Regions from separate parts of the Streptomyces sp. GL_148 genome, predicted to be linked through region 2. Evidence: riboswitches for the same ligand, from Rfam matches in the RefSeq annotation. Region 2 holds a riboswitch; the other holds the start of a gene.
The links. Region 2 has a riboswitch for ZMP and ZTP ahead of glyA (serine hydroxymethyltransferase). Riboswitches for the same ligand answer to the same signal wherever they lie in the genome.
Positions count from the first base shown of each region.

Region 1: linked by a shared signal. The riboswitch ahead of AC3IYI_RS32865 (bifunctional 5,10-methylenetetrahydrofolate dehydrogenase/5,10-methenyltetrahydrofolate cyclohydrolase) and the one ahead of glyA (serine hydroxymethyltransferase) in region 2 are both predicted to bind ZMP and ZTP.

Region 1 is NZ_CM174396.1:7,273,560-7,280,906, forward strand. Features, by position in the region: gene AC3IYI_RS32850 (vWA domain-containing protein) at 1-815, shown strand, start outside; gene AC3IYI_RS32855 (RNA polymerase sigma factor) at 820-2,391, opposite strand; gene AC3IYI_RS32860 (class I SAM-dependent methyltransferase) at 2,605-3,366, opposite strand; ZMP/ZTP riboswitch at 3,458-3,558, shown strand; gene AC3IYI_RS32865 (bifunctional 5,10-methylenetetrahydrofolate dehydrogenase/5,10-methenyltetrahydrofolate cyclohydrolase) at 3,686-4,531, shown strand; gene AC3IYI_RS32870 (peptide MFS transporter) at 5,031-6,134, shown strand; gene AC3IYI_RS32875 (MAB_1171c family putative transporter) at 6,166-7,347, opposite strand, start outside.
Region 2 is NZ_CM174396.1:5,363,913-5,371,259, reverse strand. Features, by position in the region: gene trpS (tryptophan--tRNA ligase) at 1-886, opposite strand, end outside; gene glyA (serine hydroxymethyltransferase) at 1,244-2,542, opposite strand; ZMP/ZTP riboswitch at 2,578-2,668, opposite strand; gene rocD (ornithine--oxo-acid transaminase) at 2,778-3,983, shown strand; gene AC3IYI_RS24870 (glutathionylspermidine synthase family protein) at 4,023-5,213, opposite strand; gene AC3IYI_RS24865 (hypothetical protein) at 5,220-5,531, opposite strand; gene AC3IYI_RS24860 (DMT family protein) at 5,647-6,486, shown strand; gene pdxR (MocR-like pyridoxine biosynthesis transcription factor PdxR) at 6,580-7,347, opposite strand, start outside.

The sequences.
Region 1 (7,347 bases), 1.9 Mb from region 2:
ACCCGGCGCTCAAGGACCTCTCGGTCGAGGAGGTCTACGACCGGATCACCACCGACCTGCGCCGCATGCGCCGCCTCGCCACCCTGCGCGGCAAGGGCCGCGGGGACATCCTGGGCGAGCCGCTGCCCCACCCGGAGAGCTGCCCGTACACGGACCTGGACGACTTCTACCGGCGCGGCCTCGTCCAGGGCTTCGACCTGCACGCGTACGGGGAGCGCGGCCTGCTGCCCGCCGGGCTGATCCAGGAGATCCGGGCCCTGGCCCACCCGCCCGTGCCCTGGGACGCGGCGCTCGCCCGCTGGTTCGACGAGTACGTGCCGCGGCCCCTGGCCGTACGGTCCTTCGCGCGCCCGGCCCGCCGCCAGGCCTCCACCCCGGACATCCCGCGCGCGGGCCGGTACTTCCCGCCCGAGGAGGTGGCCCGCTGCACCTTCGGGGTGGTCCTCGACACCTCGGGGTCGACGAACGCCGCCCTGCTCGGCAAGGCGCTGGGCGCGATCGCCTCGTACGCGCAGGCCCGCGACGTGCCGGCGGCACGCGTCGTGTTCTGCGACGCGGCGCCGTACGACGCGGGCTATCTGCCACCGACCGAAATCGCCGGGCGGGTCCGGGTACGCGGCCGGGGCGGCACGGTCCTGCAACCGGGCATCGACCTGCTGCACCGGGCGGAGGACTTCCCGCCCGGGGCGCCGGTCCTCGTGATCACGGACGGCGGGTGCGACACCCTGCGGATCCGGCGCGAGCACGCCTATCTGATCCCGCAGGGTGCCTCCCTGCCGTTCACGCCCCGAGGGCCGGTCTTCCGACTGACCTGAAGGTTTAGTCGAGGTAGTCGCGCAGCACCTGCGAGCGCGACGGGTGACGGAGCTTGGACATGGTCTTCGACTCGATCTGGCGGATGCGCTCACGGGTGACCCCGTACACGCGGCCGATCTCGTCGAGGGTCTTCGGCTGGCCGTCGTTGAGGCCGTAGCGCATGGAGACCACGCCCGCCTCGCGCTCCGAGAGCGTGCCCAGGATGGACTGGAGCTGCTCCTGGAGGAAGGTGAAGGAGACCGCGTCGGCCGGCACGACCGCCTCGGAGTCCTCGATGAGGTCACCGAACTCGCTGTCGCCCTCCTCACCCAGCGGGGTGTGCAGGGAGATCGGCTCGCGGCCGTACTTCTGGACCTCGATGACCTTCTCGGGGGTCATGTCGAGTTCCTTGCCCAGCTCCTCCGGAGTGGGCTCCCGGCCGAGGTCCTGGAGCATCTGGCGCTGGACACGGGCCAGCTTGTTGATGATCTCGACCATGTGGACGGGGATGCGGATGGTGCGCGACTGGTCGGCCATGGCACGCGTGATCGCCTGCCGGATCCACCAGGTCGCGTACGTGGAGAACTTGAAGCCCTTGGTGTAGTCGAACTTCTCCACGGCGCGGATCAGACCGACGTTGCCCTCCTGGATCAGGTCCAGGAAGAGCATGCCGCGGCCGGTGTAGCGCTTGGCGAGGGAGACCACGAGGCGGAGGTTGGCCTCCAGCAGGTGGTTCTTGGCCCGGCGGCCGTCCTCGACGAGGATCTCCAGCTCGCGCTTGAACGCGGGCTTGTGGTCCTCCTCCTCTTCGAGCTTGTACTCGGAGAAGAGACCGGCCTCGATGCGCTTGGCGAGCTCGACTTCCTGCTCGGCGTTGAGCAGCGGCACCTTGCCGATGAGCTTGAGGTAGTCCTTGACGGGGTCGGCGGTGGCGCCGGCGACCATGACGGTCTGGGCGGGGGCGTCGTCCTCGTCGTCGTCGGACAGGACGAAGCCGGCGCTGCCGCCCGTCTTGGGCGTCTCCTTCTCGTCGCCCTCGTCCAGGTCCTCGGCCGCCCAGTCCTCGCCCTCGGCGACGGGGGCCTCGGCCTCGTCGCCGTCCTTGGCGGTCTTCTTCGTGGCGGCCGTCTTCTTCACGGCGGTCTTCTTCACGGCGGTCTTCTTGACCGTCCGCTTCTTCGGCGCGGCGGCGGCATCGGCCGCCACCTCCTCCTCGGTGCCGGAGGCCGACGGGTCGGATATCGCCGCGGCGGGGGTGGTGGCAGCCGTCTTGCGCGCACCGATGAGGCGCGGCGGGGCGGCGGCCTTCTTGGCGACGCGCGCCGGGGCGGCGGCCGCCTTGCGCGCCTTCTTGGCGGGAGCCTTGGTGGCGGGGGCGGCGCTGACGTGCAGCGCGACGCCCTCCTCGTCCAGGACCTGGTTCAGGCTGCGCAGGACCCGCTTCCACTGGTCCACCGGGATGCGGCCGGCCTCGAAGGCCTGGCGCACGTCATCACCGTTGATGTGACCCTGCTCGCGGCCACGCTCGACAAGCGCGACCAGGGCCTCGGATTCGGCGATCTCCGTGGGGAACGTACGGGACGGGCTGAGCGACACAAGGAGCCTCTCGTTGCGAACAGATAAGGGGTGGCGGGACATCATCGCGCGAACTCGGGAAACAGACCCGAGGGGGGTCTGTATTCCGGGCCGCACGAGGACACCTGTCGGTTCATCGCATGCCCGAGTAGATTCGTTACGCGCTGAATTGAGTGACCTGCGCCACGCTGTGACCGGGGAGCCGGTCGCGGGTGGTCGCGTCCGCCCGTTTTGTCAGCCCGTTTTGCGGGCCTCGATGAGAAATCGGGCGGTGTGCGCGACGAACGGGCCTTCGTGCTCGATCTGTTCGTGCAGCTCGCGCAACCGTTCCCGATGCTGCCCGACCGTGAAGCCCGGCACCATCCAGATCACCTTCCGTAGAAAGTAGATCACGGCTCCGATGTCGTGGAACTCCGTCCGCAGCCGCTCGGAGCGCAGATCGACCACCTCCAGCCCCGCCTTCGTGGCCTCGGCGACCGCGTCGTCGGGGTGCCGGGCCCGCCGGACCTCCTGCGGCTGCGGTCCCAGGAAGTACTCCACGAGCTCGAAAACGCTCGCCGGGCCGACCTGCTGGGAGAGGTACGCGCCACCGGGCTTCAGCACCCGCGCGATCTCCTCCCACCAGATCGTGACCGGATGCCGGCTGGCGACGAACTCGAAGGACTCGTCGCCGAACGGCAGCGGCGGCTCGTCGGAGTCCGCGACCACCACCGCGCCGAGCGGGTTCAGCAGCCTTGTCGCCTTGTCGATGTTCGGCGGCCACGATTCGGTGGCCACCGTCAGCCGGGGCAGGGGCCCGGCTCCGGCGAGCACCTCCCCGCCGCCGGTCTGGATGTCCAGGGCGGAGCCGGCCTGCGCCAGGCGCCGTGCCAGGAGGCCCTGGTAGCCCCAGGAGGGGCGCTGTTCGGTGGCGCGGCCGTCGAGCCAGGAGAAGTCCCAGCCGTCCACGGAGACGGACTCCGCTTCCGCGACGAGATGGTCGAAAGTGCGCGTCATGTCTCGATCGTCCCAGGTCCGGGCCCGGTCATCCACCGGATTGCCGGGGCCGGGGCCCACACCGGACCCCTCGGGGGTTCGCCTACACTGGGCGGCGGGCCGTGACTGGCGTTCGGGTGGATCACCACCGGGGAGCGGCCCGGCGTACTCCCGTATCCCGTACGTCGACTGCCGCGCGCCTGGGCGAACCGCGATCCCGCAGCGACGCTCAGGAGACCCCATGACGACTGCCCCGACCGTTTCCGCCACCCCGGCCGTCCCCGCCGCCCAGGCCGCCCCCGGAGCCCCCGGCGACCAGTCGGAGCGGACCGCCGTGCTGATGGACGGCACCGCCCTCGCCCGCCGCATCTCGGAGCGGACCGCCGAGTACGCCGCGAAGATCACCGAGCGCACCGGCACCGCGCCCTGTCTGGCGACCGTGCTCGTCGGCGAGGACCCCGCTTCCGTCACCTACGTCCGCATGAAGCAGAACCGCTGTGCCAAGGCCGGGATCACCTCCCGCCACGTGGAGCTGCCGGCCGCGACGACCACCGAGGAGCTCGTCGCCACCCTGTCCGCGCTCTCCGAGGACCCGGAGATCAGCGGCATCCTGCTCCAGCACCCCGTCCCGCACCACATCGACGAGCGCGCCGCCTTCGAGGCGATCGCCCCGGGCAAGGACGTCGACGGGGTCACCATGCACTCCTTCGCCGCCATGGGCTTCGGACTGCCGGGCTTCGTCTCCTGCACCCCCGGCGGCATCATGCGCCTGCTGGAGGCCTACGACGTGGACCTGACCGGCAAGCACGCCGTGGTCGTCGGCCGCAGCGCGATCCTGGGCAAGCCCGCCGGGATGCTGCTGCTGGAGCAGAACGCCACCGTCACCTACTGCCACTCCCGCACCGTGGACCTGCCGTCCATCGTCCGCCAGGCGGACGTGCTGGTCGCCGCCGTCGGCAAGGCCGAGTTCATCCGCGGCGAGGACATCAAGCCGGGCGCCGTGGTCCTGGATGCCGGCTACAACGAGGGCAACGTCGGCGACGTCCACTTCGAGTCGGCCGCCGCCCGCGCCTCGCTGATCACCCCGGTACCGGGCGGCGTCGGCCCGATGACCATCGCGGTCCTGCTGGAGCAGACCGTCCAGGCCGCCGCCGCGCAGGCCGGCCTGGCCCTCGCGGACCTCTGACCCGCGCCGGCACCGATCCGGTACGACGAACGCCCCGGGCCCTTGGGCCCGGGGCGTTTCGTTTCCTCCGGTAAGGGGCCGAAGGACCGATCCGTGGTGCGCGCGCCACCCTCGTCCTCGCCGAGTTGTGGGAGCGTTTCAGCGTCTCGGATGAGCTTAGGTTTCCTGGGCGGGCCTGGCTTTTCAGGTCTGCCGGGAAGGCGGCGTGTGGTGTTGGGGCAGGGTGTGGACGCCTGCGGTTTGCCGCGTGCCCGTGCCGCTGGATGCGGCCGGGTGCTCATCGTGTGCGGTGCCTGCCGCCTGTGCCGCCGCTGGGCGCGGCGATTCGGTGGCTACAGCAGCCGCCCCGCCGGACGCTTTCCGCCCGGTGTGGACCCGGGCGGGGCGGGGACCCCGCGTCGCTTCCTGGGCACGGGGCGGATTCTCATGGGCCCACCTCCATGCGGCAGGCCGTTCTGCCCCGTACAACGAGGGCCCAGCCACCAGGACACGGCCGAAGTTGCGATCAACGGATCAGCGGATCGCCGCTGACAACCAGCGGCGCGACGCCGGGTACTCGATCTTCTACATGGGCATCAACCTCGGCGCCGTCATCGCCCCGCTCGTCGTCGGCTACCTCGGCGAGGAGGTCAACTGGCACCTCGGCTTCGGCGCCGCCGCCGTCGGCATGGCCCTCGGCCTGGTCCAGTACGTCCTCGGCGGCCGGCGCCTGTCGGAGCAGCTGCGCGCGGAGCCCGTGGTCCGGCTCACCCCCGCCGAGCGGGCCAAGGTGCGCACGTCCTCCTCGTACGGCCTGGTCTTCACCGCCGTACTGATCACCCTGCTGGCCGCCTCGCACGCGCTGAGCATCGACAACATCACCTTCGTGCTGACGGTGGTCGCCGTGGTGGTCCCGGCGGGCGTGCTGCTCTCGATGTACCGCAGCCCCAAGATCGACCGCGTCGAGAAGACCCGGCTGCGGGCCTACGTCTGGCTCTTCCTGGCCGCCACGCTGTTCTGGCTGGTCTACGACCAGATGGGCAACGAGCTGAACCTGTTCGCCGCCCAGAAGACCGACCTGTCCCTGCTCGGCTGGCACATCCCGGCGAGCTGGACCCAGTCGCTGCCCTCGCTGTTCGTGATCATCCTGGCCCCCGTCTTCGCCGCCTTCTGGGTGCGCCGGGGCAAGCACATGAGCACCCCGTTCAAGTTCGGCCTGGCCCTGCTGCTGACCGGCGCCTCGTTCGTGGTCATGTCGGGCGCCGCGGCCATCGCCTCCAGCGGGGTCAAGGTCTCGCTGATGTGGCTGGTGGGCGTGTACGTGATCCAGGTGATGGGCGAGATGTGCCTGAGCCCGGTGGGCCTCTCGGTCACCACGAAGCTCGCTCCGCGGGCCTTCACCAACCAGATGATGGGCGTCTGGTTCCTCGCCGCCGCCACCGGAGACGCGATCGGCGCGCAGCTGCCCCGGCTCGACGCGGTCATCGGCCAGAGCTGGAACTTCCTGTGGCAGGGCGCCCTGGTGATCGCGGCGGGTGCGGTGATGGTCTTCTTCACCAAGCGGCTCAAGGTCCTGACGGGCGAGGCGGCCGCCGCCCGGGAGGCGGTGGCGGTGGCGGCCTGAACCCGGGGCGGGCGCAGGTGGCCGCCCGCAGTCAGGCGCGCGTGGCCCGGTGGCGGGCCCCGGCCACGATCGGGGAGGTCTGGAAGGCGTGGGCCAGCTCGGTCAGCGAGCGTGAGTCCAGGCGGTACGGGTCCGGGCAGTCGGGGTGGGCCGCGGCTGTGGGGGCGGTCTCCTGACCGGCCTCCGCCCGCTCGGCCTCCTCCCGGCGGCGGCAGGCCGCCGCCAGCATGGCCGCGTCCGCCACCAGGGCGGCTTCCTCCTCGGACCGGCCCTGAGCGCACGCGGCCCCGTACGCCTCCTGGCGGACGGCGGGGTCGAACCAGCACGCGAGGGCCAGGATGCCGTCGTCGATCACCGATTCGCGGTGGACCAGCCGGATGCCGACCGGCGACCACCAGGTCAGCGGCACGGGCCGCAGCCCGCCCGGGGAGAACCCGCGCAACGCCGCCCAGAGCGGCCGCAGCCGCCGGTAGCGGCAGTAGTCCTGCCAGGGCGCCGAACCGCCCACCAGCGGCACCAGGAACCCGGTGCCCACCAGCAGGGCCGCCGTGGCACCCAGCAGCGGGGCGACGGAGGTGGACAGGTGATCCATGTCCCCGCCGCTCCAGCGCGCCCCCATCGCCGTCCACTTGGCCACGAGGAAGGCCAGGTTGAAGGTGCCTCCCAGCATCAGCAGGGCAAGTCCCGTACGGAGCGGGCGCAGCGGCCGCACGGAGGGGGACAGGCGGCGCAGCCACTTCCGGCTCAGCATGGTGAGCGCGGCGCTGCCCACGGTCTGCGCCGACAGATAACAGATGATCATCTCGCGCAGAAGCGGCGTGTTGGCGTAGTACGTGTCCAGGTCCCGCAGCCGCTCGTCCGGAGCCTCGCCCAGGGCGAACAGGGCCACGATCGCCACCACCAGGGTGCCGTACGCGGCCACCGTCAGCCGGGTGGCCCTGCGCACTGCCGGGGCCGGGGTCCCGCTCCAGTGCAGGATCACCACGACACAGGCGCCGGAGAAGGCCGTGAGCAGGCTGTAGACCAGGGGAGCCGAGAAGTTGACGATGCCGGTCAGCCGGTTGACGGCCACGATCGTCGGCGGTGCCGAGAGGAAGACCGCGAGCGAACCCCCGGCGAGGAGGGTGCACACGGCCCGCACCACGGGCTGGTCCCAGCCCCGCCTCAACGTCGGCGCCTTGACGATCAGCGCCGCGGCGATCACCGCGCCCGG
Region 2 (7,347 bases):
CCTGGGTGCGCTGCTTGAAGGGTGTGACGAAATCGACCATCACACCGGCGAGATCGGTCTTGAGCGCGCCGTAGCCCTTGCCCTCGTACGCGGCCTCCAGCGCGGGGATGGACTCGCCCGTGAGAGTGGAGTAGATCGTGAGCAGGTTGCTGACGCCGGGCTTGTTCGCGGCGTCGAAACGGACCACGGCCTCGGTGTCGGTGACCGCGCTCTTGATCTTCTTCTCGGTGGCCTTGGGCTCGTCGAGGAGGTTGATCAGGCCCTTGGGCGAAGAAGCCGACTTCGACATCTTGATCGCCGGGTCCTGGAGGTCGTAGATCTTCGCGACCTCCTTGACGATGTGCGCCGAGGGGAGGGTGAAGGTCTGCCCGAAGCGCTGGTTGAAGCGCTCGGCCAGGTCACGGGTCAGCTCGATGTGCTGACGCTGGTCCTCGCCGACGGGGACGGCGTTCGCCTGGTAGAGCAGGATGTCGGCGACCTGGAGGATCGGGTACGTGAAAAGGCCGACGGTGGCGTTGTTGGCGCCCGACTTCGCGGACTTGTCCTTGAACTGGGTCATCCGGCTGGCCTCGCCGAAACCGGTGATGCAGTTCATGACCCAGCCGAGCTGCGCGTGCTCGGGCACGTGGCTCTGGATGAAGAGCGTGCAGCGCTCGGGGTCGAGGCCGGCGGCGAGGAGCTGCGCGGCGGAGAGCCTGGTGTTCGCGCGGAGATCCTTCGGATCCTGCGGCATGGTGATCGCGTGCAGGTCGACGACCATGTAGAAGGCGTCGTGCGTCTCCTGGAGGGCGACGTACTGCCGGATGGCTCCGAGGTAGTTCCCGAGGTGGAACGAACCGGAGGTGGGCTGGATGCCGGAGAGCGCGCGAGGACGATCAGAAGCCATGGCCCCATTCTCTCAGGTGTGGCACGGGGCTCGGCCCCGCCGCTGGCCGGAACCCGGCGGGTCGCTGCGCCCCCGCCCCTACCCCACACGGGTACCGGGCGGTAGCGGCCCGTCCGGATCTTGCCTCGGCTGAGCGACCGCTTTCCGTTGCTCCCGCTTCGGGGGTGGGGGCTCCGCGCCGAGGTCCCGCCGGGGCCCACGATGCGCTGCGCGCACGTGAGGGCTGACGTCAGGCAAATCCAGCCTCGCCGGCGTTTGAGGCGCGGGGTCTGGGGCGGAGCCCCAGGGACCCCGGCTCCGCCGGGCACCGGGCTCCGCCCGGACCCGGTCCTCAAACGCCGGACGGGCTGGAACGGGTCAGGCGACCGGGAGGCCCGGGGCCGGGAAGGCGGCCATCAGGTCGGCCACCGCGGAGCGGATCGCACCGAGGGCCGCCTCGTCACCCTTGGCGGCCGCGGAGACGGCCTCCGCGATCCAGTCGGCGACCACCGGCATGTGCTCGGCCCGAAGCCCCCGCGAGGTCAGCGACGGCGTGCCGATCCGGATGCCCGACGGGTCGAACGGCTTGCGCGGGTCGAACGGCACCGTGTTGTAGTTCACGACGATCCCGGCCCGGTCCAGCGCCTTCGCCGCGATCTTGCCGGACACCGACTTCCCCGTGAGGTCGATCAGGATCAGGTGGTTGTCCGTACCGCCGGAGACGAGGTCGAAGCCCCGCTCCAGCAGAGCGGCGGCCAGCGCCTTCGCGTTGGCCACGACCGCGTGCGCGTACGACACGAACGAAGGCTGCGCCGCCTCGTGGAGCGCGACCGCGATGCCGGCCGTCGTCTGGTTGTGCGGGCCGCCCTGGAGGCCCGGGAAGACCGCCTTGTCGATGGCCTTCGCGTGCTCCTCGCGGCACATCAGCATCGCGCCGCGCGGGCCGCGCAGGGTCTTGTGGGTGGTCGTGGAGATCACGTCCACGTGACCCGCCGGGGAGGGGTGGGCCCCGCCCGCGATCAGGCCGGCGATGTGCGCCACGTCGGCGACCAGGACCGAGCCCGCCTCCTTGGCGATCGACGCGAACGCCTCGAAGTCGATCGTGCGCGGGAGCGCCGTACCACCGCAGAAGATCAGCTTGGGCCGCTCCGCCAGCGCGAGGTCCCGTACGGCGTCGTAGTCGATGAGACCATTCGTTTCAGGATCCGCAGTCGCCTGCACCCCGTACTGCACGCCCCTGAACCAGGAGCCCGTCGCCGAGACCCCCCAGCCGTGCGTCAGGTGCCCGCCCATCGGCAGCGCCATGCCCATCACCGTGTCGCCGGGCTTCGCGAAGGCCAGGTAGACCGCGAGGTTGGCGGGCGAGCCGGAGTACGGCTGCACGTTGGCGTGGTCGACTCCGAAGAGGCCCTTCGCCCGCTCCACGGCCAGCGCCTCGATGCGGTCGATGTTCTGCTGGCCCTCGTAGTAGCGGCGGCCCGGGTAGCCCTCGCTGTACTTGTTCTGCAGCACGGTGCCGGAGGCCTCCAGCACGGCCGCGGACACGTAGTTCTCGCTCGGGATGAGGCGGAGGGTCTCCGCCTGGAGGGTTTCCTCGGCGGCGACGAAGGACGCCAGCTCGGGGTCGGTGGCGAGCAGAGCGGGGTGGCGGTACGGGTGGTGGTGGTTCGCGCTCATGGCGGCTCCTCCGGGGTCGATGTCAGATCTCGTCCCCGCGAGGCCCAGGCGAGCGGCCCTGTATGCGGTCGTGCGCGCACGGCTCCCCCGGAGTTGGTTCTCCGTGCGCCAGTCGCCGTGCGTGTCCGACACCTTAGCGGGCGCGCCGCAAGAAAGGTTTCTCCGTCCGCTATTCGAGCGAGGATGGAGGGTGACGCCACCCTCGTCACCGGCTTGACGGACGATCGGAGACCCCGTGTCGACAACTGCTGATGCCATGCGCTCCGCCGACGCGCACAGCGCGCACAACTACCACCCCCTGCCCGTCGTCGTCGCCACCGCGGAGGGCGCGTGGATGACCGACGTGGAGGGCCGCCGCTATCTCGACATGCTCGCGGGCTACTCCGCCCTGAACTTCGGCCACGGCAACCGCCGTCTGCTCGACGCCGCCCGCGCCCAGCTGGAGCGGGTCACCCTGACCTCCCGCGCCTTCCACCACGACCGCTTCGCGGACTTCTGCACCGAGCTCGCGGCGCTGTGCGGCAAGGAGGTCGTGCTGCCCATGAACACGGGCGCGGAGGCCGTGGAGACGGCGGTGAAGACCGCCCGCAAGTGGGGGTACGAGGTCAAGGGCGTACCGGACGGCCACGCCAAGATCGTGGTGGCCGCCGACAACTTCCACGGCCGCACGACGACCATCGTGTCGTTCTCCACCGACCACGAGGCCCGCGACCACTTCGGCCCGTACACCCCCGGCTTCGAGATCGTCCCGTACGGGGACCTCACCGCGCTCGCCCACGCCGTCACCTCCAACACCGTCGCCGTGCTGCTGGAGCCGATCCAGGGCGAGGCCGGCGTCCTCGTACCGCCCGCCGGATACCTGCAAGGCGTACGGGAACTGACGCGCGAGCGGAACGTCCTGTTCATGGCCGACGAGATCCAGTCGGGCCTGGGCCGCACCGGCAAGACCTTCGCGTGCGAACACGAGGACGTCGTCCCCGACGTGTACATCCTCGGCAAGGCGCTGGGCGGCGGGGTCGTGCCCGTGTCGGCGGTGGTGGCCGACCGCGACGTGCTCGGCGTGTTCAAGCCGGGCGAGCACGGCTCCACCTTCGGCGGCAACCCGCTGGCCTGCGCCGTCGCCCTGGAGGTCATCGCGATGCTGCGCACCGGCGAGTACCAGCAGCGCGCCACCGAGCTCGGAAACCACCTGCACCGGGAGCTGAACCTGCTCGTCGGCGGCGGTGCGGTGACCGCCGTACGGGGCCGCGGGCTGTGGGCGGGCGTGGACATCGAACCGTCGCGCGGCACCGGCCGGGAGATCTCCGAGAAGCTGATGGGGCTCGGGGTGCTGGTCAAGGACACGCACGGGTCGACGATCCGGATCGCACCGCCGCTGGTGATCTCCAAGGAGGACCTGGACTGGGGGCTGGACCAGCTCAGGTCGGTCCTCGGCGCATAGCCGTCAGAGGGTGCGGTGGCGTCAGAGGATGCTGTGCCGTTAGAGAATCACGTGGGGCAGGAAGCGGGCGTACTCGTCCGTGACCGGCCCCGCCGATTCGCGGATGCCGAGGCCCGCCGACTCGTCCTCGACGACCCACGCACCGAGCACCACCCGGTTGCCGTCGAAGTCGGGCAGCGGGGCGAGGCCCTGGAAGACGTACGTCTCGTCCTGCTCCGGTGCGAACGGCTCGCCGCCGACCGGGTGCAGGGTGACGCCCGCGCCCTCGCGGCCCAGCAGCGGCTTCGCCGCGTAGCCGGTGGTCGTGACGAGTTCGCGCGGGCCGTCCAGGTAGGCGGGGAGCAGGTTCGGGTGCTCGGGGAAGAGCTCCCACAGGACCGCCAGCAGCGCCTTGTTGGAGAGCAGCATCTTCCACAGCGGCTCGATCCAGGCGGTGGTGCCGGAGCCGCCGCCGTGGTCGTACGTGCCGAGGACCTGCGGGGCGAACTCGTCGGTGGCCAGCCACTCCCACGGGTAGAGCTTGAAGATCGCGCGGATGAAGCCGAGCTTCTCGTCCACGAACCGGCCGGACAGGGAGTCCCAGCCGATCGCCTCCACCGACAGCTCGCGCGTCTCGATGCCGGCCTGCTCGGCGGTCTCCTGGAGGTAGGCGACCGTCATCAGGTCCTCGCCGAGCTCGTCGGTCTCGGAGTGCGCGAAGTGCACCGGGCCGGGCGGCAGCAGCTCCGCCTGGCGCCGCCAGGCGTCGACGAGCCGCTCGTGGAGGGAGTTCCACTGGTCGGCGCCGGGGAAGCGCTCCTCCATCCAGAACCACTGCGGACTGGCCGCCTCCACGAGGGAGGTGGGGGTGTCGGCGTTGTACTCCAGCATCTTGGCGGGGCTGCCGGTGCCGTCGTAGCGCAGGTCGAAGCGGCCGTAGAGCGAGGGCTGTTCGGCGCGGCGCCGCCAGGACTCGGCGATCAGCGCGGCCAGCTTCGGGTCGGTGATGCCGAGGTCGGCGAAACGGTCGTGGTCGACTATGTGCTGCGCCGCCGCCAGGCACATGGCGTGCAGCTCCTCGACGACGTTCTCCAGCGCCTCGACCTCGGGAAGGGTGAAGGAGTAGTACGCGCTCTCGTCCCAGTAGGGGCGCAGGGAGTCGTCGGGGTAGCGGGTCAGGGGGTAGATCAGCCCCTGCTCCTCGACGGTCTTCTGCCAGTCGGGGCGGGGCTCGATGGTGTGGCGCTTCACGCTGGATCAGCCGCCCGAGGAGCTCTTGTGGCTGCCGCCGATGCCGCCGCGGGTGACGGCGGACTTGTCGAAGCTGCCCCCGCTGACCTTGTTCTTCGCGACGGTGCCGCCGTAGTAGTAGGCGCCGCGGCCGCCGCTCTTGCACTCCTTGGTGTTCAGCTTCTCCAGGGTGGCGCGGTCCGCGCAGCGCTTGTCGGGCTCGTTGCTGCTGCCGCAGGCCACGAGGGCCGCGGCGAGCAGGCCCATGCCTCCGAGCGCGACGGTGCCGGAGCGCATACGGCGCTTGGTGCGCGTGGTGTCGGTGCTGCTGCTGTCCATGGACTGTTCGCTCCCCCTGGGTGGCCGGCTGCGCACAGACTAGAACGGCCGCCCCGGCCGACGGAATCCGGCCGACGTGGGATCCGTGACCTAGAGTCGGTTCGTGCTCATTGGGATGATTTGCGCGCTCGGTGCGGCGGTCTGCTTCGGCACGGCGTCGGTCCTGCAAGCGGTGGCGACGCGGGCGACGGCGCCGGGGACGGGCTCGGGGGTCGACACCGCGCTCTTCCTGCGGGCGCTGCGCCAGTGGCGCTATATCGCCGGACTCTGCCTGGACGGGATCGGCTTCGTCCTCCAGATCATCGCCCTGCGGCACATCCCCATCTACGCGGTGGGCGCGGCCCTCGCGGCCAGTCTCGCGGTGACCGCGGTGGTCGCGTCGCGGCTGCTGCGGGTGCGGCTGAGCGGGACGGAGTGGTGCGCGGTCGGCGTGGTGTGCGCGGGGCTGGTGATGCTCGGGCTGTCGTCCGGGGAAGAGGGCTCGGGGGAGGGCACGCTCGCGCTGAAGCTAGGGCTGCTGGCGGTGGCGGGGCTGGTCCTGGTGGTCGGGGCCGTGGCGGGCGGGCTGCCGGACCGCAGCCGGGCGCTGACGCTGGGTCTGGCCGCCGGGACGGGCTTCGGGGTGGTGGAGGTCTCGGTCCGGCTCATCGACGACATCTCGCTCTCCGCCCTGTCCAACCCGGCGTTCTACGCGCTGCTGCTCGGCGGCGGCGCCGCGTTCCTGCTGCTCACCTCGGCACTCCAGCGCGGCTCGGTGACGGCGGCGACGGCCGGGCTGGTGCTGGGCGAGACGATCGGGCCGGCGGTGGTGGGAGTGGCCTGGCTGGGCGACCGCACCCGCGAGGGCCTGACCTGGCTGGCGGTCACGGGCTTCGTGGTGGCCGTGGCCGGAGCCCTGGCCCTGGCCCGCTTCGGCGAGCCCCCGGCGGAACCATCTCAGCCGTCCGGCGTTTGAGGACCGGGGTCTGGGGCGGAGCCCCAGGGGGGTCCGGGCAGAGCCCGGGGAACGGTGGAAGGGCGGGTAGGGGACTGCCCCGCAGGGCCCCCCTCACGGGAGCGCAGCGACCAGCGCCGCCAGGGTCGGAGCCCAGGCACTCTGGGACGGCGTCCCGAAGCCCACGACCAGGGCCTCCCGCGCGGGCATGTCCGCCTCCGGATGCCGGAAGAACGACAGCGGCAGCAGCCCCAGATCCTGCCAGGCGGCCGCCCGCAGGGCCGCCCGTTCACCGCCCGGCGGGAGGTCCAGCACCGCGTGCAGGCCCGCGGCGATGCCGGAGACCTCCGCGCGGTCCCCGACGGCCGCGACCAGCTCGTCGCGCCGCCGCCGGTAGCGCAGCCGCATCTCCCGCACGTGCCGGTCGTACGCCCCCGACCGGATGAACTCCGCGAGCGTGAGCTGGTCCAGCGCGCTGGAGCTCCAGTCGGACCGGTTCCTCACCGCGAGCACCTCGTCCGTCAGCGGCCCGGGCATCACCATCCAGCCCATGCGCAGCCCCGGTGCCAGGGACTTGCTCGCCGTGCCCAGGTACACCACCCGGTCGGGGTCCAGTCCCTGGAGCGCGCCGACCGGTTGGCGGTCGTAGCGGAACTCCCCGTCGTAGTCGTCCTCCAGGATCAGCCCGCCGGTGGAGCGGGCCCAGTCCACCGCCGCCGCCCGCCGCCCGGGCGTCAGCGCGGCGCCCGTCGGGAACTGGTGCGCCGGCGTCAGCAGCACCGCCCCCGCGCCCGAACCGGCCAGCTCCGTGGTGCGCGCTCCCGCGCCGTCCACCGCCAGCGGCCGCGTCCGCAGCCCGGCGCCGGTCAGCAGCTCCCGGTG